Regions from separate parts of the Brachybacterium halotolerans subsp. kimchii genome, predicted to be linked through region 2. Evidence: riboswitches for the same ligand, from Rfam matches in the RefSeq annotation. Region 2 holds a riboswitch; each other region holds the start of a gene.

Region 1 (7,604 bases), 1.9 Mb from region 2:
CGACCTCGCGTCCCTGCCCGGCCGCGAGGGACTCGTCGCCGGGGACGCGGACGACCTGGCCGGCGCGGTCATGGACTTCGAGACGCGGCTCGCGGCGTACCACGTGGACCGGGTGCGCCTGCGCGACAGCGAGAAGTCGAACAACCCGATGGACGCCGCGCAGCGGGACTCCCTCGCCCCCACGTTCCCCTGGGACGCGTACGTCGAGGGCACGGGCGCGCCCGCCGGCGCCTTCGACGTGGTCTGCGTGAGCCAGCCCGAGTTCGTCGAGGCCGTCGCCCCGCTGCTCGCGGCCGAGGACCTCGCCGTGCTGCGCACCTGGGCCGCCCTGCACACCGTCGGCGCCTTCGCCCCGTACCTCTCCTCCGCCTTCGTCGAGGAGGACTTCGACTTCTCCGGACGCACCCTCTCCGGCGCCGAGCAGCTGCGCGAGCGCTGGAAGCGCGGCATCTCGCTGGTCGAGGGGGCCGTAGGCTTCGCGATCGGGCAGGACTACGTCGCCCGGCACTTCCCGCCGGACCACAAGGCGCGCATGCAGGAGCTGGTCGGCGCGCTGCTGGACGCCTACCGCGAGTCGATCTCGACGCTCGCGTGGATGACGCCGGGCACCCGCGAGAAGGCCCTCGCCAAGCTCGAGCTGTTCACCCCGAAGATCGCCTACCCCGACGTGTGGCGCACCTACGAGGGCCTCGAGCTCGACCCCGACGACCTCGTCGCCTCGGTCCGCGCCGCCCGCATGCACGATGCTGCCCACGACTTCGCGAAGCTCGACGGGCCCGTCGACCGCGACGAGTGGCACATGACCCCGCAGACCGTCAACGCCTACTACAACCCGGGCGCGAACGAGATCGTCTTCCCCGCCGCGATCCTCGAGCCGCCGTTCTTCGACGCCGAGGCCGAGGACGCCGTGAACTTCGGAGGCATCGGCGCCGTGATCGGCCACGAGATCGGGCACGGCTTCGACGACCAGGGCTCGAAGTACGACGGCGAGGGGAACCTGCGCTCCTGGTGGACCGACGAGGACCGCGAGGCCTTCGAGCAGCGCACCCGTGCGCTCATCGACCAGTTCGACGCCCTCACCCCGCGCGTGCTGCGCGAGCAGGTGGAGGCTGAGGCGAAGGCGTCTGACGCGACCGGTGCGGACGATGCGGACGATGCGACCGCCGCGAGCGGCGCGACCGACGGCGGCGGCGAGCTGCCCCATGTCAACGGCAGTCTCACGATCGGCGAGAACATCGGCGACCTGGGCGGGCTCACCATCGCGATCAAGGCCTACATCGCGCGCTCCGGCGGGAACCCGCCGCGCCTGGACGACATGAGCGGACTGCAGCGCGTGTTCTGGTCCTGGGCCACGGTGTGGCGCGCGAAGTCCCGCGCGCAGGATGCGGCGCGCATGCTGGCGATCGACCCGCACTCCCCCGCCGAGTTCCGCTGCAATGCGATCGCGAGCAACCTCGACGCCTTCCACGCGGCCTTCGACGTGCGTGAGGACGATGCGATGTACCGCGCGCCCGAAGACCGCGTGAGCATCTGGTGAGGACGGCGTGAGCAGGCCCGAGGCACCCTTCCACGTGGGGCGGACGACGCCCGGCGCGGTGGGCTGGACCCGCATCGGCATGAGCGTCGTGATCGGCGTCGGCATCGCCGGGTATGCGCTCGCCTGGGCGCGGGGCGAGACGGTCGTGCTGGGCCTGGTGCTCGCCCTGGCCGTGCTCGTGTACGCCTTCTGGTCGTGGATGCGGCTGTCCACCCGGTTCGTGGTCGAGGGCGACGGGGTGACCGTGAGCCTCGGAGGCTTCCTGCCGCGCCCCGCCTGGCCCGTCGCCGACTTCCGCACCGTGCAGCTGCGCCGCATCCCGGGCGAATCGCTCGGCGCGACGGTGGGCGGGCTCGGCTGGCGCCGCGGGCGCGTGATCTCGCCCGAGAGCGGGAGCATCGAGGCGCTGCCCGGCCGCAAGGTCTTCACCACCGGCGAGCAGCGGTCCTCGTACCGCCTGATGGTCTCGCGCCCCGGGACGCTCGTGGAGATCATCGGCCGCGAGGGCACCCACTTCCTGCTCTCCCCCGACGATCCCCGCGCCGCCGCCGAGGCGATCGACCAGGCCATCCGCGCCCGCCGCTGATCCGCGCGCGCTGAAGCCCCGCCGACCGCTCTTCGGCCCATCCGCGCCCCGTCTGCGTCGCGAGAAGTACGAAACGGTTGCCAAGAGCGCTCTTGGCAACCGTTTCGTACTTCTCGCTCTCGTTCGCCCCTTCGCCCGTTCGCCCGTTCGGGAACCGGTCGGGACGGGACCGTCGGATCCCGTCGCCTCGCACGAGCCGTCGGGCGTCGGCCGACCCTGGCGATCTGGCGCACATTCCGAGGGTGCACCGACCGCCCTGCGCGATATCATCGACGTTGACATCCACAGACAGGGGAGCACCGCAGAGGTGCTGAGAGTGCGCACAGAGCGCAGACCCTCGAACCTGATCCGGTTCAGACCGGCGTAGGGAGTCGGGATTCTTCTGCGATGTCCGCCGCGCCGGATGACTGCATCCGGGGCCGACGGGCCTCGCGGCCCCTTCCGCATCGGAAGGAGAACCAGATGTCGACCAGTTCCACCCCCGCCGCCTCGTCCGCGCGCGCCGAGAAGACCGCGGCGACCGGCGCGTCCCCGACACCGACACCGGCACCAGCACCGGCGAGCGGCGCCCTCGCACGTCGGCCGCTGCCGGCCTACCGCACCGTGGACCTCGTGCTGACGGTCGCGATCGGCGTCGTCTTCGCCTTCGTGTTCCTCGCCTGGGGCCAGGTGTACACGCTCTTCACCCCGCTGCAGGCCGTCCTGCCCCCGTCGGTGGGGCTGCTCGCGGGCGTGTGGTTCCTGCCTGCGCTGGTGGCGATGCTCATCGTGCGCCGTCCCGGCGCCGCCGTGCTGGCGGAGGTCATCGCCGCCGTCCTCGAGATGGTCCTCGGCGGGCAGTGGGGCATCGGCACCGTGGTCAGCGGCCTGCTGCAGGGCGGAGGCGTCGAGATCGCGTTCCTCGTCACCGCCTACCGCCGCTTCACCCTGCCCGTGGCGATCGCCGGCGGCGCACTCTCGGGAATCCTGGAATGGGTGTACGAGCGCTTCTCCTACTACCCCGAGTGGTCCTGGGCCTCAGCCTGGGCGCTGCTGGGCTTCTTCATCGTCTCCGGCGCGCTGCTGTGCGGGGTGCTGGGGTGGCTGATCGTTCGCGCCCTCGGTGCGACCGGCGCCCTGAGCGCCTTCCCGGCAGGGCGCCAGTGGGGACGGCGGTCGCGCGCATGAGCGCGGGGCCGACGGTGCTCGGGACGGGCTCCGGATCCGACGTGGCACGCGGCGACGCGGCTCCCGACGGAACGGGTCCCGCGTCCGACGCCGCCGTGCCGCTCGCTCTCGAGGCCGTCACCTGGACCCCGTCGACCCGCTCCCACCCGACGATCGACGACCTCACCCTGCACATCCCGGCCGGCCAGCGCGTGCTGCTCACGGGGCCCAGCGGCGGCGGCAAGTCGACGGTGCTCCGGGCCCTCACGGGCCTGCTCGACACCAGCACGGGCGACCTCGCGGGTGATGCCACCGGCCCCACCCGGCCGGGCGAGCGCGGACTGCTCCTGCAGCAGCCGCTGCACGCCCTGATCGGCGGGAGCGTCGGCCGGGACGCGGCCTTCGGTCCCGAGAACGCGGCGCTGGACCGCGAGGAGATCCAGCGCCGCGTGACCTCCGCCCTGCACGCGGCGCGCGTCGGGCTGGACGCCGCGACGTCGCCGTGGGATCTCAGCGGCGGGCAGCAGCAGAGGCTCGCCCTCGCCGGCTCCCTGGCCCTGGACCCCGGTGCGCTGCTGCTGGACGAGCCGCTGAGCATGCTCGATCGGCCGACGGCCCGCGAGGTCCGCGCCGCGATCCTGGATGCGGTCGGAGATCGCACCCTGGTGGTCGCCGACCATGACGCCGAGGGCTGGGCCCCGCACGTGGACCGCGTGATCGTGCTCGGAGCGCAGGCGCACGTGCTCGCGGACGGTGCTCCCGACGACGTCCTCGAGCAGCACGATCCGGCCGCCATGCCCGACCCGGCCGCCGCTCCCGACCCGGCCGCCATGCCGGCCCCTGCGCGCGCATCCGGCACGTGCGGCGCACCGGTGCTGTCGCTCTCGAAGGTCTCGATCGCGCGACGGCGACGACGGGACGAAGCCCGGGGGAAGCGGACCATCGCCTCGCCCCTCCTCGACGGCATCGACCTGGCCGTCCCCGCAGGATGTGTCGCGGTCCTCACCGGGCCGAGCGGCAGCGGCAAGACCACGCTGCTGCGCACGATCCTGGGCCTCGCCGATCCGGCCGGAGGACACCTCGAACATCCCGAGCCCACCAAGATCGCCTTCGTCCCTCAGGAGCCCGAGCACTCCTTCGTCGCCCGCACCGTGCGCGCTGAGGTCACCGCCTCGCCCTGGGCGCACGACTCCGAACTCGCCGAGAGCCTGCTGCGGCGCGCCGACCTCGCGCACCTCTCGGACGCTCAGCCCTTCGAGCTCTCCGGGGGCGAGCAACGACGCCTCGCGATCATCGCCGCCCTCGCCCAGGAACCCGCCCTCCTCGTGCTGGACGAGCCCACCGTGGGACTCGACCTGGAGCGTCGCACCCAGCTGTTCGCCCTGCTCGGGGAGGCGACCGCGCGCGGCTGCGCGGTGCTGGCCGCGACGCACGACCCCGATCTCATCACGCGCGCGCACGTGAGCCTGGACCTCGCGGAGCACGTGAGCACGGGCGACGACGACACGCTTCCCACCGCCCCGGAGTCGGCTGTGCCCGGCGCCGCGCGCGACTCGACACCGACACCGACGTACGACACCACCCTCCGTCCGCCCCACCGTCCCCGTCCTGCCCCCGCAGACACGCTCAACCCGCTGACCACCATCGCGATCGCCGTGGCAGCGGCCGTCGGCTCCTTCGCGATCGACCGTTGGCAGCTCGGTCTCCTCTCGTGCGTGCTCGTCGCGGTCCTCGCACCGCTCGCCGTGCGCGGGGTGCGCAGCACGGCGCTGCGTCTGATCCCGATCGCGCTCGCGGCGGTCGGCCTCTGCTGGTCCACGGTGCTCGCCTCTCCCCTGCCCGTGTTCTCCGGGACCACGTGGCTGCTGGGTCTCAAGGAGGCCCTGCGGATCGGATACTTCGTGGCTCCCGGCGTGCTGATCTTCGCCTCCCTCGACCCGACGCGGCTCGGAGACGCCCTCGGCGGGAGGCTGCGTCTGCCCGGTCGGCCGGTCGCGGCGAGCGTCGCGGGTCTTCTGCGGGCAGGGCTCACGGCCGACGTCTGGGAGCGGATCATGACCAGTCGCCGCCTGCGTGGCCTCGGGGCGCGGCGCGACCTGCGCCATCCGCTGCGCTCGGGCGCGGCGCTCGTGCGGCTGCTGGCCTCGTGCACCCTCGCCCTCCTGGTCGACGCGGTGCGGGCCACCGAGCAGCAGGCGCTCGCGATGGATGCCCGCGGCTTCGCGACCGCGCAGCACCGCACCTGGGCGCTGCCCAGCCCGTTCACGAGGGGCGACCTCGTGGGGCTCGCCGCCGCCGTGCTCCTGCTCGTGGCGCCCTGGGTGCTGCGGACGGTGCTGGGCGGCTGACGGGCAGGCCCCGTCGACGCGGGCAGCGACGCCCTTCGACGTCGACGCAGCCCCGGGGCCCGGCCGCGGCGGGCAGAGGTCCGCGAACAGCCCGTGCACTTCGCGTAGCAGGAGGTCGGGTGACGTGTCATATATGAGGTGACCCGACCTATGACTACGCGAAGTGCACGCACGCACCGAAGACCCCGGAGATCGCGCGGCTGGAGCCGGCGATCCGTCCTCCCGCCTCGCCCGCCGCTCGCAGTGCAGTCGACGACGGATGACGTTCCGTGTGGTCGCCGCGTCGTGCGGGCCTTTACCCTGGTGCGCATGACTTCCGACGCCGCGCAGCCCGATCCCCCGCAGCCCGACTCCTCTCAGCCAGCTTCCGCGCAGCCCGGATCGCCGCTCACCTCCGAGGAGCAGGACGAGCAGGTGCTCGCGCTGGCCCGGAGGATGCTCGACGATGCCCGTGAGGGCCGGGGCGACGCCCTCCTGCCGCTGCTGGACCAGGGGGCGCCGGTCGCCATGCGGGACTCGCGGGGCAACACGCTGCTGATGCTCGCCGCGTACCACGGTCACGCGGACCTGGTGCGTGAGCTCGCCGCCCGCGGGGCGGACGTCGATCAGCTCAACGACCGCCAGCAGTCGCCGCTCGCGGGCGCCGTGTTCAAGGGGTACGACGACGTGGTGTCCGCGCTCCTGGATGCCGGGGCGGATCCCGATGCGGGCACCCCGAGCGGCCGCGACTCCGTCGCCTTCTTCGGCCGGGAGGAGATGGGCCGGCTCATCGAGGAGAAGGCGCCCCGCGCCTGATCGCGGCGCCTCACCGGCGTACGCCGCTCAGGCCCGCCGGTTCGCCCCTCGCTCTGCCCGCGGATCAGTCCTGCGGGTGCACGTAGCGCATCGGCACGTGCTCGATGCCGGCCTCGAGGAACAGCGGCCCGGTGGTCTCGAAGCCCATGCTCCCGTACCAGCGCTCGAGGTACGCCTGGGCGCCGATCTCGACCACCGCCTCCGGTGCGATCTCGCGGGCCACGTCGAGGGCCGCGCACACGAGGCGTCGACCGAATCCGTCGCGCCGACGGTCCGCCCGCACCACCACGCGGCCGATGTGCACGGTGCCGTCGGGGTCACGCAGGATGCGCAGCTGGGCGACCGGCTGGCGCTCGAGCCCGCCCGTGACGGGCTCCGCGTCCGGCACCTCGATCCACAGCAGCACCGTGGAGTCCTCGAGCTCACGGCCGTCGAGGTCGGCGTCGTCGGCGTGCTGCTCGAGGGTGAAGACGTCCTGGCGGAGCTTCGCGAGCAGGTAGACGGTGCGCGGATCGATCTCCTGCAGGTGGGCGCGGCGCAGCACGCCGCCTGTCTCGGGATCAGGCATGCCCATCACCGTAGCTGCCCGTCCTGCGGATCCGCCCAGGCGGCGGCAGGCGGATCCGCCCAGGCGGCGGCCGGGTGCTCCGTGGTCCAGCTCGCGCGGCGCGAGCGCCGGGTCTGGCAGCGGGGGCACCAGAACACCGTGCGCCCGGCGAGCTCCGTCGACCGGATCGCGGTCCCGCACAGGCGGCACGGCAGCGTCTGCCGGTGGTACGTGTAGAAGGACTGCTCGCGGGGCACGACGCTCGGGTCGTCGTCCCCGTTCTGCCGCGTCGCCCGGGTGCGCTCCTGGATGACCGCCTCGATCTCGCGGTGCTCGGGCTCGGTGGTGACGATGCGGCCGGTGCGCGCGCCGTACCGCATGAGGGGCACCAGATCGTCCCAGATCCCGCGCACCATCCCCTCGGTGAGGTCCTTGCCGGGCACGAAGGGGTCAAGGCGGGCGCGGAACAGCGCCTCCGCCCGGTAGATGTTGCCGACCCCGGCGATGACCTCCTGGTTCATCAGCAGCACGCCGATCGACGTCCGGGAGCGCCGCACCCTCTCGACGAATCGGTCGGGGTCCGCGTCCTCGCGCAGAGGGTCCGGACCCAGCCGCTCCAGCACGGCGGCGCGGCCCTCGGCGTCG
Region 2 (7,604 bases):
CGAGGCCATGGATCTGGACCGGATCCGCACCGAGCTCTCCGTGCAGTACGTGGACCACAACCTGCTGCAGACGGACGAGAAGAACCCCGACGACCACCTGTTCCTGCTCTCGGCCGCGCGGCGCTTCGGCCTCTGGTTCTCCAAGGCGGGCAACGGGGTCTCCCACCCCGTGCACCAGGCCCACTTCGGCCGCCCGGGCGCGACGCTGATCGGCTCGGACTCGCACACCTGCGCCGCGGGCGCGCTCGGCATGCTCGCGATCGGCGTGGGCGGCCTGGAGATCGCGATGGCGATGGCCGGCCAGCCGCTCTACGTCGCCATGCCCGAGGTCTGGGGCGTCGAGCTCACCGGCGAGCTGCCGGACTGGGTGAGCGCCAAGGACGTGGTGCTCGAGATGCTGCGCCGCCACGGCGTCAGCGGCGGCGTCGGCCGCATCATCGAGTACCACGGCGAGGGTCTCGCGCAGCTGACCGCGATGGACCGGCACGTGATCGCGAACATGGGCGCCGAGCTCGGCGCGACCGCGACCGTCTTCCCCGCCGACGACGCGGTCCGCGACTATCTGCGGGCCGTCGGCCGCAGTGACGAGTTCACGCGCCTCGAGGCCGACGAGGGCGCGGAGTACGACGTCACCGAGCACATCGACCTGAGCGCCCTCGAGCCGCTGATCGCCGCGCCCTCCTCCCCCGGCAACGTGCGCCCCGTCGCCGAGGTCGAGGACGAGGACGTGTTCCAGGTGGTCGTCGGCTCCTCGGCGAACCCCGGACTGCGGGACTTCGCCGCGTTCGCCGAGACCCTGCGCGGCCGCCAGGCCCACGAGGCCGTCTCGGTCGACGTGAACCCGACCTCCCGGGAGGTCCTCGCGGACCTGATCGCCGGCGGCTGGCTCACCGATCTGGTGGACTCCGGGGCGCGCATCCATCAGTCCGGGTGCCTGGGCTGCATCGGGATGGGCCAGGCCCCCGCGAGCGGACGCAACTCCCTGCGCACCATGCCCCGCAACTTCCCGGGCCGCTCGGGCACCGAGGAGGACTCGGTGTGGCTGTGCTCGCCCGAGACCGCGGCCGCGGCGGCGCTGACCGGACGGATCACCGATCCGCGCACGCTCACGGACGCACTCGGGATCCCGGCCCCGCATCCGCAGCTCCCCGAGGTCTTCACGCGCATCGAGGACATGCTGCAGCCGCCGCTGCCGCTCGAGGAGGCCCGCGAGGTCGAGCTCGTGAAGGGGCCGAACATCTCCTCCCTCCCCGAGTTCTCGCCGATCGACGACGATCTGCGGGCGCCGGTGGTGCTGGTGATGGGGGACGACGTCTCGACCGACGAGATCATGCCCGCCGGCTCGCGCGTGCTGCCCTTCCGCTCGAACATCCCGAAGATCTCCGAGTTCACCTTCACCCGCATCGACCCGGACTACCCCGCGCACGCGGCGGAGACGAAGGACGCGGGAGGCCACGTGGTGGTCGCCGGGAAGAACTACGGGCAGGGCTCCTCGCGCGAGCACGCCGTGATCGCTCCCCGCTACCTGGGGCTGAAGGCGGTCATCGCGGTGTCCTTCGCCCGCATCCACTGGCAGAACCTCGCGAACTTCGGGATCCTCGCCCTCGAGTTCGACGACCCGGAGGACCACGACAGGATCTCCACGGGCGATCTCGTCGAGATCGACGGCATCCACGCGGCGCTCGAGGCCGGCACGGACCTCACCGCACGGATCGGGGACCGGGAGGTCCCCGTGCACCATCGGCTCTCGCCGCGGCAGGTGGAGATGGTGCTCGCGGGCGGACGGATCCCGCTCGCCGCGCGCGAGGCGTGAGTCCCGAGTCGTGAGGCGCGGGTCCCGAGGAACGACAATGGCCCCATGATCGACTGGGACCTCATCTGGCGCGACTACGTCGGGATCAGCGGCAGCGCAGTCCTCGGCGTCGTCGCCTCGACCATCGTGCTGTACGGCTTCTTCTCCCTGCTCATGCAGGTGATCGGCCCGCGCCTGATGGCCCGGCCCAGCGCCGGCAGCTTCGTGGTCCTCGCCGTCGTCGGCGGCATCACCGCGCGCGCGACCCTCGGCGAATCCCCGACGATGCTCGGCGCGGTCGTCGTGCTGAGCACCCTGGTGGTCCTCGAGTACGTCACGGGCAGGTTCCGCCGCGTCCCCCTGCTCCTGCGGCGCACGCGTCCCGTCGTCGTCATGGTCGACGGGGAGCCGATCGCGGCCGGCCTGCGTCGCAGCAGGCTGACGCGCGGCATGCTGCTGGATCGTCTGCGCGTGAGCGGCGTGCTCGCCCTCGACGAGGTGGAGCTGGTGATCCTCGAGGTCCGGGGCACGCTCACCATCGTCCGTCGCGGCAGCCGGATCGACCGCGACCTCGTGTCCCAGGTCGTCGGTCGCGACCGGATCCCCGAGCGCCTGCTGTCGGCCCCCGGGACCGTCTGACGTCCCGCCCGCTCACTCCAGGACGGCCAGCGCGAGCGTCGCCAGGGGCACCGTGATCACCACCGCGACCGCGCCCAGCGCCATGAAGCGCACCCAGGGGATCCGCACGCCCATCGCCCGCATCCGCTGATGCCACAGGAGCGTGGCCAACGACGCCCACGGGGTGATCAGGGGCCCCACGTCCACACCGATCAGCAGGGCCATGGTGGAGGCGGGGTCGTCCGCCGCCGCGCGCTCGAGGAGGAGGAACGCGGGGAGGTTGTCGAGCTCGTTCGCCGCGAGCGCCGAGGCGCCGGCCGTGCGCAGGAGCCCCATCGGCCCCGCGCCGCCGTCGGCCGCACGCAGTACGAACGACGTCGCACCCTGCACGTGCGTGGTCTCAACCAGCACGAAGAGGGCGAGGGCGATCGCGAGCGGACGCCAGGGCACCAGGTGCACTCCGATCGCCTCGCGGCGCCGCACGAGGAAGGCGAGCAGCAGCACGAGCGCGGCGGCGCCCGCCGGGATCCACACCGCCGGGACCACCACGAGAAGGGGCAGTAGCACCACGACCACGCACCCGCTCACCCTCAGCAGCACGCGGTCACGGATCTGCGGGGCGGGCGAGGTCCGGAAGCGCCCCCGCAGGTCCCGGCGATGGAGGATCGCCAGCAGGGCCACCGACCCCACGATCGCGACCAGGGTGGGCACGGCGCTGCGGGCGAGGAACGCCGCGGTGCCTCCGCCCAGGGCATCCCTGGCCAGCAGATTCGTGAGGTTCGAGACCGGCAGCAGCAGTGACGCCGTGTTCGCGAGCCATACCGTGGCCAGGGCGAAGGGCACCGCGGGCACGTCGACGCGCCGGGCCGTGAGCACGACCACCGGGGTCATGATCAGTGCCGTCGTGTCCAGGGAGAAGAAGGCCGTGCACACCACGGCGAGCGCGCACACGGCGCACCACAGCACGGCGGTGCGCCCACGCGCGAGGACGGTGAGGCCGTGGGCGATCACGTCCAGAAGTCCCGCCTCGCGCGCGAGCTCGGCGAGCACCGCGATCGCGAGGACGAATCCGAGCACGGGCGCTACCCGCGCCATCAGCGCCGCGAGATCCTGCGAAGGCAGCCCGCCGCCGAGGACGCACAGCACGGCGGCCAGGACCAGCGCCCCGATCGCGAGCGCACCGGCGCGCCTGCGCAGGAGTCCGAGCATGCTGCGAAGCGTAGACCGCGGGGCCCGTCCACAGGGCCCGCCGCTCCCACGGCGCGGGACGACCTCGTCCGATGCACGCGGCGGCGCTACGCTCGCCAGTGCACGGGGTGCCCTGACCAGGGCTGAGAACACACCCGCTGAACCTGATCGAGCTCGTACTCGCGGAGGGATTGCCGCCATGACACCTGCCCCACGTCCGTCCACCGAGGGCGCCGCCTTCACGGCGTCCCTGCGCCGCCAGCACGCCCAGGCGTGGGAGCGCGCCGTCGGCCACCGCTTCGTGCGCGAGCTGCGCGCAGGGTCCGTCCCGGACGAGGTGATGGCCCGCTACCTCGTGCAGGACCATCGCTTCCTCGATGCCTTCCTGCAGCTGATCGGTGCCGCACTGGCGACCGCCCGCACCCCCGCCGCCCGCCTGCGCTTCGCGCGCTTCGCCGGGGAGGTCGCCGGCGACGAGAACACGTACTTCCTGCGGGCGCTCGACGCGCTCGGGGTGAGCGAGGAGGAGCGCGCACGGATCCCGAACACCGCGGCCACCGACGGCTTCCTCGACGTGTTCCGCGAGGCAGCGGAGACCCGCGACCACGCCGCGATCCTCGCGGTCCTGCTGGTCACCGAATGGCTCTACCTGGACTGGGCGAGCCGGGCGCCCGCTCCTCTGCCCGAGAGCTTCGTCCACGCCGAGTGGATCTCCCTGCACGACGGTCCCGGTTTCCGCGACCTCGTGGACTTCCTGCGCGCCGAGCTCGACGCCGCCGAGATCGAGGACCCCGAGCGCGTGCGCGCCTTCTTCGCGCGCACCGTCGAGCTCGAGAACGACTTCTTCGACTCGGCCTTCGAGTCCGACGGCGAGGAGGCGACGGCATGAGCACCTCCGTCCTGTTCGACCAGCTCAAGGCCGCCGCCGTCGAGGACTGGGACGCCTATGTCCATCACTCCTTCGTGCAGCGGCTGGGCGAGGGCACGCTCCCCCTGGCCGCCTTCCAGGACTACCTGGTCCAGGACTACCTGTTCCTCCTCCAATTCGCGCGGGCCAACGCCCTGGCCGCGTACAAGGCCGACAGCCTCCAGGGCATCCGCTCCGCCGCGGACTCCCTGACCGCGATCGTCACCGAGACCGCTCTGCACGTGCGGCTCACGGCGTCGTGGGGCATCGACCGCGAGGTGCTCGAGACGGCCGACGAGAAGCCCGGCACCGTCGCCTACACGCGCTTCGTCCTGGACACCGGCATGGCCGGGGACGCCCTGGACCTGCAGGTCGCCCTCGCCCCCTGCGCGATCGGCTATGCGGAGATCGGGACCGCGCTCGCGCCGCGCCTCGCCGAGGACGCCGAGCATCCCTACGGCGAGTGGATCGCCGAGTACGCGGGGCAGGAGTTCCAGGCGAGCGCCGCCGCGGCCGCCGAGCGGCTCGACGAGCTCGCCGGCGGCGACCTTCCCGCCCGCCGGCGGGCGCGGCTCGAGCGGATCTTCCGCACGGCCACCCGCATGGAGGCCGCGTTCTGGCAGCAGGCGCTGGGCTGACCGCGGGCGTGCATTCGCCGAGCGCACGAAGACCGTGCGTGCAAGCATGAGGCGGTGAGCACGCACGCGTCCTCCCCGAGCCCGTCCGCGCCGCGGCAGGTCGAGAACCACCAGCCCTTCCTCCACGACCTCGCCGTGGTGCTGCGCGCTCCGCTGCAGGCCTGGTCGGCGCCCGACGGCACGATCACGGGCGCCGGTGCGCAGGGCATATATCTCGGCGATGCCCGCGTCGTCTCCGACCTGACCTGCGAGGTCGAGGAACGGGCCGAGAACGAGGACGAGGACGAGGGGCACCCCACTCTCTCGCCCCTTCCCGCCGAGATGCGCAGCGCACACGAGGTCGTGTTCCGCTGGGTCGTCACCGCACCCGATCTGCCGGGCGACCCGCTCGTGGTCCTCGAGCGCACGCGCACAGCGTCCGGCCGCGGCATCCGCGAGACGCTGCGCCTGCGCAACGACGACGACCGCCCGCGCACCCTGTCCCTGCGCCTCGGGCTCGTCACCGACAGCGCGACGATGTCGCAGGTCAAGGACCCGCGCCTGATGCTCGCGCAGGCCCCCGCCCGCCCCGTGGCCCGCATCCGGGACGGTGCGGCGCGGTGGCGGATCGGTGAGCGGGGCGAGGCGGTGCTCCACGCGAGCACCGGCACTGGCACGCTCGTCCCGGACGTCGACGGACCCGTCGTCACCTGGCGATGTGTCCTCGAAGCACCGGCGCGCGGCACCGCCGAGGCGGACTGGGAGCTCGCGCTCACCGACCCGGACGTCCCGTTCGAGGCCGCCGAGCCCCGAAGCGTCGCGCTCACCGCCGCGCCGGACGCGGACCCCGAGCGTCGGGCCGCCCGCGACCTCCTGGCCCGCTCCCTCGCGGACCTCGACGCGCTGCGCCTGCAGGTGCCGGGAGATCCGGCGCGCAGCTTCGCCGCAGCCGGCGCCCCGTGGTTCTTCACGCTCTTCGGCCGCGACTCGCTGATCGCCGCCTCGCTCGCCCTGCCCGTCGACACCACGCTCGCGGAGGGCACCCTGCGCACGCTCGCGAGCATGCAGGGCACCCGCATCGTCACCGACACGGCCGAGCAGCCCGGCAAGATCCTCCACGAGGTCCGCGCGCAGGGCATGGAGATGGCTGAGAGCCATCTGCCGCCGGTCTACTTCGGCACGATCGACGCGACGCCCCTGTGGATCGAGCTCCTGCACGACGCGCTCGACGCGGGCCTCGACGCCACGGTGCTCACCGATCTGCTCCCGCACCTCGAGGCCGCCGCCCGCTGGCTCCTCGAGCACGCCGATGCCGACGGCGACGGTCTGCTGGAGTACATCTACGAGAGCGGGCACGGTCTGGCGAACCAGGGCTGGAAGGACTCCGACGACTCGATCCGCCGCGCGGACGGCTCCCTCGCGAGCGGCGCGATCGCCCTCGCCGAGGTCCAGGGCTACGCCTATGCCGCCGCTCGGCACGCCGCCGACCTGCTCGAGCGCGGCGGCTCGACGGGACCGTCGTCCGCGCATCTCCCCGATTGCCTGCGCACCTTCGCGACCCGCCTGCGCGAGGCGTTCCACGCGCGCTTCTGGTGCGAGGACGCGCGCGGCCGGTACCCCGCGCTCGCCCTCGACGGCGCCGAGCGCCCGGTCGACGGCGTCGCCTCGAACATGGGGCACCTGCTGGCGACCGGCCTGCTGGACGCGGACCAGGAGCGCCTGGTCGTGGACCGCCTCATGGACCCGCCCCTGTTCTCGGGCTTCGGCATCCGCACCCTCTCCACCGACAACGGCGGGTACGGACCGCTGCGCTACCACGGCGGCAGCGTGTGGACGCACGACACCGGATACATCCTGCGCGGCATGCTCCGCGCCGGCTTCGAGGACGAAGCGCGCGTCCTCGCTCGCGGCCTGCTGCGGGCCGCGGATTCCTTCGACCAGCGCCTCCCCGAGCTGTTCGGCGGGCAGAGCGCCGACGAGGTCTCCGCGCCTCTCCCCTATCCGGCCTCGTGCCGCCCGCAGGCGTGGGCCGCGGCGAGCGCCGTGCCCGTGGCGGGCGCGCTTGACGTGCTCTGAACGGAGAGTCGAGCGACAGGTCCGCGAGCGCACCGCCCTACTATCCGCTCGGGCCCACACCCATCCGACCACGCGCAGCGCACAAGTGCTGGGCTCGATCGCACGGTAGTGGAACAGCGCGTCGAGGATGGGCTGCGCAACGCAGCGACGCACCGTCTGCTCAACCATGCCCAGCCGGATGGCGAGGACCTGACCGGCTGGATCCCCCCTCCACGAGGGCCAGCACACGAGCAGTCGGGCCGGACGCGCACACGTACTCACGATTACCGGACAGATTCCGCCCTCTATCCGTTCTAGGGTCGCGACCATGACGACTTCCCACGCCACCTCCTTGGTCTCGATCCGCATCATCACCGACGACCTCGACGCGATGGTCGACTTCTACGAGCAGCTCACCGGCGCGACC
Region 3 (7,604 bases), 270 kb from region 2:
GAAGGTCCCGCCGTTGCGGGAATCGTCCACATCCTCCGGGTCCGACGCGGGGTAGCTCTGCGCCCACAGCTCGGCGAAGAGCGCGACGACGTGCGGACGCAGCCGCGAGTAGGCGCCGATGACCTCGCCTGCGACCGCGTCGATCGCGAACTCGACGTCCTCCGTGCACAGGACAGGGTCGGCGACCGGGGCGTCCCCGGCAAGGCTGGTGTCGGACTGCTCCCGGGCCGCGCCAACCGCTGCCGGGGCGTCCGTCGTCCGGGCGTCCGGGTCGACGCGCTCGGCCTCGGCCTGCAGCTGAGCGACGGTCATCAGGTCATGCGCGGCCATCCACGCGGCCATGTCGACCGGGGCGAGGACATGGGGCCCCTCGAGGACCGCAGGCGGCTCCGGCTCCTCGTCCGTGCCGTCATGGGTGGCGCCGAACAGGGCGAGCGCCGCCAGGCGGATGCGGGCGTCGGCCGCTTCGATCCCGTTCGACGGAATCTCGACGGGCACCTCACCGACGACGGCGAGCGTGGACCACGCGTGGGCGAGCCAGCGCACGTCACCGCCGCTCGCGAGCCCCTGGGCGTAGTGGGCGCACAGGGCGTCGAAGACCGGGGCGCCATCGGGAGGGGCTGCGCCGCTGCTCTCCCCCGGCCCCTCGGCCGGATCGCTGGTCCGTCTCATGTGCGCATTCTGCTCCGAAGGACCGACGAACCAGCCGTTGCGGGGTGACGCGGCGCGGCGAGAACTTCGCCGTGGAGTCCCATGGCTGCCGGCGCGCGCCGCGGTCGACGGGCATTGACACCCGACGCCGGATCAGCGCGAGAGTGACGCGAGAGCCGCGTCGGTCTCCGCTGCGAGCGGAGCCGTGGCGGGCCCACGACGAGTGACGGCGAGCGCTGCGGCGGCGTTTGCCCGTCGGACGGCATCCGCGAGCCGCGCTCCTGCGGCGAGACGGGCGCAGAGGACTCCCGTATGCGCATCGCCGGCGCCGTTGGTGTCTATGGCTTCGACGACGCACCCCGCCACCGGCAGGACGCCCCCGCCCGGCTGCGCGATGTACGCCCCGTCGGCCCCGGCGCGCAGCACGATCGTCGTCCCGGAGAGCTGGCAGAGCATCTCCGCGATCTCGGCGGCCGAGGTCCCGCGGACAGGGGCGCCACCGGCGTCCCTCCCGAGGCGGTCGACGAGGATTCCCGCCTCCCGCTCGTTCGTGGTCCAGACGTCGGCACGCTCCAGGACTGCCCGGACGGCGTCCAGGTCCACGTCGCCGATCACGGGAGCGGGGTCCACGACCACAAGGGCGTCTGGCAGGGCCGGCAGCCAGTTCAGGAGCGCTGCGCGATTGGTCTCGTGCGCCAGGGAGTATCCCGACACGCACACGACGTCTCCGAGCTGCGGATGGGAGGAGCGCAGCTGATCGGGGCCCGTGTGCGCCTCGGCCCCGGCCGTGGAGACGAACGTCCGCTCGGCATCGGCGTCGACGAGGGCGATGCTGAATCCCGTGTCACGCGAAGGATCCGGGTCCGACACGAGGTCCACCCCTTCGTCCTCGAGCGCCGCACGCACGAGGTCGCCGAAGGGCCCCGTGCCGTGGCTGCCCGCGTACACCACGCGGGCCCCGTCACGGGCCGCTGCCGCCATCGTGTTCACGCCTCCGCCGGCAGCGAGCACGTGCTCGGTCGTGAAGACGTCGCCTCCCGGCTCCGGCAGGACGGGGATCCGCAGCACGACGTCCACGACGGCCTGCCCCGTGTGGATCACACGCGGTCCTGTCGCCGCGCCCGAGACGCCGCCGCTCATGCGTCGCGCTCCACGCCGCGCAGACCGACGAGGGCGTACAGGATTCCGCCGATGACCGCGGCGAGCACCCATGCCATGCCGTTGACCCCGATCCACGTGTCGAACAACGGGCCGGTGTACCAGGGCGTCGAGCCCGGACGGATCTGCATGAACAGCGCGGCCACGGCGATCGCGACGACCCACGGCACGACGGCGGACCAGCGCACCCCGCCTGTGTAGGAGTACCTGCTGCCCGGGGTGAGGTCCAGCAGTGCCACGGGGTCGTAGCTCCGCCGCTTCGCGAGATCGACCAGGAAGATCCCGACCCAGGCGGAGATCGGCACGGCGAGCAACGAGATGAAAGTGATGAACGGACCGTAGAAGCCGTCGGCGACCAGCAGGAACAGCAGCGAAGCGGTGGTCGTGACCACGACGTCGACGATCACGGCGTACACGCGCCTCACGCGCAGCCCGAGCGTCAGAGTCGTGAGCCCGGCCGAGTAGACCGAGAGATGGTTGGACAGCAGCAGCCCCACGAAGGAGACCAGCAGATAGACCACCGCGATGGAGTGCGGCAGCGTGCTGCGGATGGCGTCGAGGGGATTGGCGGACGCCGCGATCGCCGCGTCGGACGCACCGAGCATCGACCCCATCGAGATCATGACCACGAGGGGGATGCCCGCACCCGCGGACGCGGAGGCCACGAGCGACAGCGCACGGACGGAGGGCGCCTGGTAGCGGGCCATGTCGGCCCCGGAGTTCGCCCAGCCGATGCCGGTGCCCGCAGCGATCGTCCCGATGCCCGTGAGCACCGCGGCAGTGGTGCCGTTCGGCGCCTGAGCCACCTGCGCCCAGTCGATCCGGAACACGAGGAAGGCGAGGATCACCAGGTTCACCGCGCCGAAGATCCAAGTGGACCACTTCTGGACGACCAGGATGATCGCGTGCCCCATGCCGGAGACGGACACGGTGAAGCCGACGAACAGGACGACCCCGACGACGGCGACCAACGGGGCGGACTTCGCATCGGCGCCGGTGCCCAGGACCAGCGACGCGATGGTGACCACGGCGAGCGCGGCCGTCGAGGTGTTGACCGTCTCCCAGCCCAGGCGGGAGAGCAGCGCGACCAAGGTGGGTCCTGCGTTCCCGCGCGTTCCGAAGACTGCCCGGGACAGCGTGAGGCTGGGGGCACCACCGCGGCGGCCCGCGATCGAGATCAGCCCGACGACGGCGAAAGAGCCGAACGCGCCGATCACAGCGACGAGTACCGATTGCCAGACGGAGAGCCCGAGGGCGATGAGGCTGACGCCCAGCGGCAGTCCCAGCACCGAGATGTTGGCGGCGAACCACACCCAGAACAGCTCCAGGGGATTGCCGTGCCGCTCCCCCTTCGGGACTGGCTCGATCCCCCGCTGCTCGAGGGCTCCGGGGACGCCATCCTCTGCCGGGAGCGTGCCCGTGTGAGGGACATCAGCGGAGTACGAGGGCGGGGCGGTCACGGGGTCGGGAATCTCGGTGGGCATCATCGGCACCTTAGGGACGAGGTATCAGGAGCGCAGGGCGAGGAGTCGCCGTGCGAGGAGCATGAGGTCGAGGTCGTTGACCTGTTGGACGTTCTGAACGGCAGAGGCGGGGAACGCGTCGGCTCCGTGCACTGCGCCGAGCACCGCGCCGGCCATGGCGGCAACGGTGTCGGTGTCACCGCCGAGGGAGGCCGCGGCGCAGAGGGCACCGAAGGGATCCTCGTCCCCCCGTTCGACGAGCAGGAGCGCGGAGACCACCGATTCCTGGGACTGCACGGACGTGCCGACCACCTCGTAGAGGAAGTCGTCTGCGACCTCGCGACCCATCCCGCGAACAGGGCCGCGGAAGGCGCCGAACCGCTGCGCGATAGAGCCACCCGCAATCCAGTTCCCGCGCGTCGCGCCGTCGGCCGCGGCCGTCCTCGCGGCCTCGAGGGCCTGGTCGACGTCAGCGCCGTCCACGCCCGCCGACACCGCGGCGGCGATCGCTGCAGCGCCGGAGATCCCCAAGCCGGTGTTGTGGGTGACCCTGCTGGCCTGGACGACGGCGTCCATCAGACCCTCCCCCGGAGCGTGGGCGATGCCCACGGGCGCGATGCGCATCGCCGCACCGTTCGTGGTGCCATAGCGGCCGGTCTCCTCGACAGGCACGCCTGCCTGCAACTTCGCGAGCGCTGCGCGTGTGGAGGGGCCGAGCAGGTCGAGGGAGCCGCGCGCGATCATGTCCTGCTCCCAGGAGATCAGCGCCTCGGCGAAGTCGTGTTCGTCCACGCGGCCTCCCCCGTCGATCGCGAGCCGCGCAAGGATCAGCGCCTGCTCGGTGTCATCGGTGATGGAGCCCGCGGGCATCCCGGGGGCGATGGGTTGATCGGGCGCCCCGGCGACGAAGCCGTCGATCCGTCCGTAGCGGTCGCTGATCTGCTCGCGCGAGAGTGACTGGGTGGGCATCCCCAGGGCGTCACCGATCGCGAGGCCGAGCAGTGCGCCGTGCGCACGGTCGAGAACCGTCGTCGGGTGTCCGGCCGCGCTCATCGTTCACCGCCGAAGCTCAGGGCGAGCGTGAAGTGCCGGGGGTCCAAGAGGGAGACGACGTGCTCGACGAACCGCCCGTCGGCGTCGAACGAGGTGCGGGCAGTTCGGAGGAAGGCCTCACCGGCGTCGCGGCGCAGGATCCGTGCCTCCCGCTCGTCGAGGAGCCGGACGTCGGCCCGCTGGATCCCCTGCACGGGGACGAAGCCCGCCGCCTGGAGGGAGGAGGCGAGGGAACCCTCGACGAGACCCGCTGTGGGGAGATCCGCGAGCATCCCGACGGCGGGGACCGTGGCGCACTCGAAGGAGACCGGGACCTCCTGCCCGTCGGCGATCCGCAGACTGCGCACACGGCGCACCGCGACGGCCCTGCTGAGGGCGACGTCGGCGGGCAAGAGGGGCACCTCGGACCGTTCCACGGCCTCGATGGCAAGGATCTCGGCGCTCACATCGCTGCCGGCGGCAGCCATGGACTGCGTCCATCCGCGGTCCTGATCCAGCTGGTGGCCGTCGAAGATGACGAAAGAGCCGCGCCCGGTCTCCGTGGCGATCAGTCGCTGGTGCTGCAGCTCGCTCAGTGCCTGGCGGATGGTGCTGCGGGAGACCCCGAACTCCTCGGCGAGGCGGTGCTCGCCCTCGAGCTTCGCTCCGGGCTCGTACTCCCCTGCGCGAATGCGTCCGGCGAGCGTGTCGACGATCGACTGACGCTTGCTCCGCGCAACCTGTGTATACATGTAGCTACATGTACACCATGTGCACCCCGGAGCACCAGGGGCGTCCGCCCCAGCGCCCAGCTGACCGCTCAGTCGTGCAGGTGCTTGATGGCGTAGTCCGCCTGCTCCTTCGTGAACTGCTCGCCGTACTCGGAGGTGAGCTGCTCATGGATCTCGTCGTCGGACATGCCCCCGGTCTCCTCGTAGAGCTTGGCCTTCTCCAGCGCGTTCTTGTTCCAATCGGCGTCCAGGTGGTCGACCGCGTAGGTGGCGGTCTCGTCGCTGTAGCCCTCGAAGACGAGCGTGTCGCGGATGCCCTTCTTCGACGAGTAGAGGATGTCCGACTGGGTCTTCGCGTCGGCGAGCGCGCCGTCCTTGTCGTCGGGGTCGACGTCCGTGCCGTCGGCAGCGGAGTCGCCGGAGTCGTCGGCATCTGCCGACGAGTCATCGTTCGGGGTCGCGTCGACGGTGTGGTCGGACGGCGTGGCGGAGTCGCTGGGCTCGTCCGACGCGTCGCCGTCGGACGAGGACGCGGAGACCGTGGTCGGAGCGGGCTCATCGGTGACGTCCGCGTTGTTCACGAGCACCACGATCACGATGATGACGGCCGCGATCGCGAGCAGCGCGAGGCACCCGCAGCCGCCCAGCACCCACCACAGCGCCTTGGACTTCTTCGGCGGTTCCTGGCCCTGGCCCGGCGTCTGCGGGGACGCGGAGAACTGCGGGGCCTGCGAGGAGTCCGCGTACTCCGGAGCGGGGGCCGGGGATCCGTAGGCGGCGTTCGCCGAACCATAGGGGCCGCTCGCCGAACCATAGGGGTCGCCGGCGGAGCCGTAGGCGCCATGCGCGGACCCGGCGTCGGGGAACCCGGAGTTCGCGGAGCCGTTGTTCTCGGGGGAAGGGGTGGAGCTGGTCATCTGTCGTTCCGTTCGGAAGGAGGCGTGCGCGGGCCGCCGTCGCGAGGGTTCGCGAACCCGGCAGCGTGCGCGGAGGAGGGACGGCAGGGAGGGCGCCGGGGAGAACTCTACGGACATCTCGGACGGCCGACCCGACGTCTCGCGGCCCGACGCCGCGGCGGACGGGTCCCCACGCCGTCAGGCCGGGTTCGAGGCCCGCGTCCACGTCCGCGACCGCTGCCGGGCGCGGACCGCCAGCCGTGACCGCACGTCCTCCGTGCTACGGTCGTCGCCGATCCCTCGGGTGCCCGTCGCAACGGGCTGAGATCGGACTGACGCTGTCCGAGTACCGACCGAACCTGCTCCGGGTCATGCCGGCGAAGGAAGAAGGAGAGCGACTGCATGTCTGCACGCCCCGAGAACTACCCCACCCACGCCCTCGGCCACCTCGAGGACCCTGCGCACGACATCCGCGTGCCGATCACGAGGATCTCCCAGGACGACTCCCCCACCGGGGCGCCGAACCCGCCGCTCGAGGTCTACCGGACCGCCGGTCCGGGCAGTGAGCCCGAGGAGGGGCTGCCGCCGCTGCGCGAGAGCTGGATCCGCGATCGAGGCGATGTCGAGGAGTACACGGGCCGCGCCCGCGACCTGGCCGATGACGGCCGCGGGGCCGTGCGCCGCGGCGAGGCGAGCGCCGAATGGCGCGGTGCGCGTCGTTCCCCGGTGCGCTCGCTCGAGGGCCGACGGGTCACGCAGATGCACTACGCCCGTCGGGGCGAGATCACCCCCGAGATGCGCTTCGTGGCACTGCGGGAGGACTGCGACGTCGAGGTGGTGCGCGAGGAGCTCGCCGCAGGCCGGGCGATCATCCCCGCCAACGTGAACCACCCCGAGGCCGAACCGATGATCATCGGCCGGCGCTTCCTGGTGAAGATCAACGCGAACATCGGGAACTCGGCGGTCACCTCGTCGATCGCCGAGGAGGTCTCCAAGCTCGGGTGGGCCACCCGCTGGGGCGCGGACACCGTCATGGACCTGTCCACGGGCGATGACATCCACACCACGCGCGAATGGATCCTGCGCAACGCGCCCGTGCCCATCGGCACCGTGCCGATCTACCAGGCGCTCGAGAAGGTGAACGGCGACGCGAACGCCCTGACCTGGGAGATCTTCCGGGACACGGTGATCGAGCAGGCCGAGCAGGGCGTGGACTACATGACGATCCACGCGGGCGTGCTGCTGCGGTACGTGCCGCTGACGGCGAACCGGGTGACGGGCATCGTCTCGCGCGGCGGCTCGATCCTGGCCGGCTGGTGCCTCGCGCGCCACCGCGAGAACTTCCTCTACGAGCACTTCGACGAGCTCTGCGAGATCTTCGCCCGCTACGACGTCGCCTTCTCGCTCGGCGACGGCCTGAGGCCCGGATCCCTCGCGGACGCCAACGACGCCGCCCAGTTCGCCGAGCTCGACACCCTCGCCGAGCTCACCGAGCGCGCCTGGGAGCACGACGTGCAGGTCATGGTCGAGGGCCCGGGCCATGTGCCGCTGCACCTGGTGCGCGAGAACGTGGAGCGCCAGCAGGAGCTGTGCCACGGGGCGCCGTTCTACACGCTCGGCCCGCTGGTCACGGACGTCGCCCCTGCGTACGACCACATCACCTCGGCGATCGG

What was found. Region 2 has a riboswitch for thiamine pyrophosphate ahead of Bra3105_RS13080 (TenA family protein). Riboswitches for the same ligand answer to the same signal wherever they lie in the genome.
Region 1: linked by a shared signal. The riboswitch ahead of Bra3105_RS04405 (ECF transporter S component) and the one ahead of Bra3105_RS13080 (TenA family protein) in region 2 are both predicted to bind thiamine pyrophosphate.
Region 3: linked by a shared signal. The riboswitch ahead of thiC (phosphomethylpyrimidine synthase ThiC) and the one ahead of Bra3105_RS13080 (TenA family protein) in region 2 are both predicted to bind thiamine pyrophosphate.

What each region holds. Positions count from the first base shown of each region.
Region 1 is NZ_CP086254.1:970,498-978,101, forward strand. It holds gene Bra3105_RS04395 (M13 family metallopeptidase) at 1-1,537, shown strand, start outside; gene Bra3105_RS04400 (hypothetical protein) at 1,545-2,123, shown strand; TPP riboswitch at 2,404-2,510, shown strand; gene Bra3105_RS04405 (ECF transporter S component) at 2,586-3,290, shown strand; gene Bra3105_RS04410 (ATP-binding cassette domain-containing protein) at 3,287-5,617, shown strand; gene Bra3105_RS04415 (ankyrin repeat domain-containing protein) at 5,927-6,412, shown strand; gene Bra3105_RS04420 (GNAT family N-acetyltransferase) at 6,477-6,980, opposite strand; gene Bra3105_RS04425 (Fpg/Nei family DNA glycosylase) at 6,986-7,604, opposite strand, start outside.
Region 2 is NZ_CP086254.1:2,909,488-2,917,091, reverse strand. It holds gene Bra3105_RS13095 (aconitate hydratase) at 1-1,813, shown strand, start outside; gene Bra3105_RS13090 (YetF domain-containing protein) at 1,859-2,431, shown strand; gene Bra3105_RS13085 (SLC13 family permease) at 2,444-3,619, opposite strand; TPP riboswitch at 3,713-3,807, shown strand; gene Bra3105_RS13080 (TenA family protein) at 3,798-4,487, shown strand; gene tenA (thiaminase II) at 4,484-5,143, shown strand; gene Bra3105_RS13070 (MGH1-like glycoside hydrolase domain-containing protein) at 5,198-7,198, shown strand; gene Bra3105_RS13065 (VOC family protein) at 7,506-7,604, shown strand, end outside.
Region 3 is NZ_CP086254.1:2,636,383-2,643,986, reverse strand. It holds gene Bra3105_RS11910 (hypothetical protein) at 1-672, opposite strand, end outside; gene Bra3105_RS11905 (PfkB family carbohydrate kinase) at 805-1,752, opposite strand; gene Bra3105_RS11900 (purine-cytosine permease family protein) at 1,788-3,293, opposite strand; gene Bra3105_RS11895 (ADP-ribosylglycohydrolase family protein) at 3,318-4,325, opposite strand; gene Bra3105_RS11890 (GntR family transcriptional regulator) at 4,322-5,056, opposite strand; gene Bra3105_RS11885 (Ltp family lipoprotein) at 5,125-5,952, opposite strand; TPP riboswitch at 6,224-6,334, shown strand; gene thiC (phosphomethylpyrimidine synthase ThiC) at 6,334-7,604, shown strand, end outside.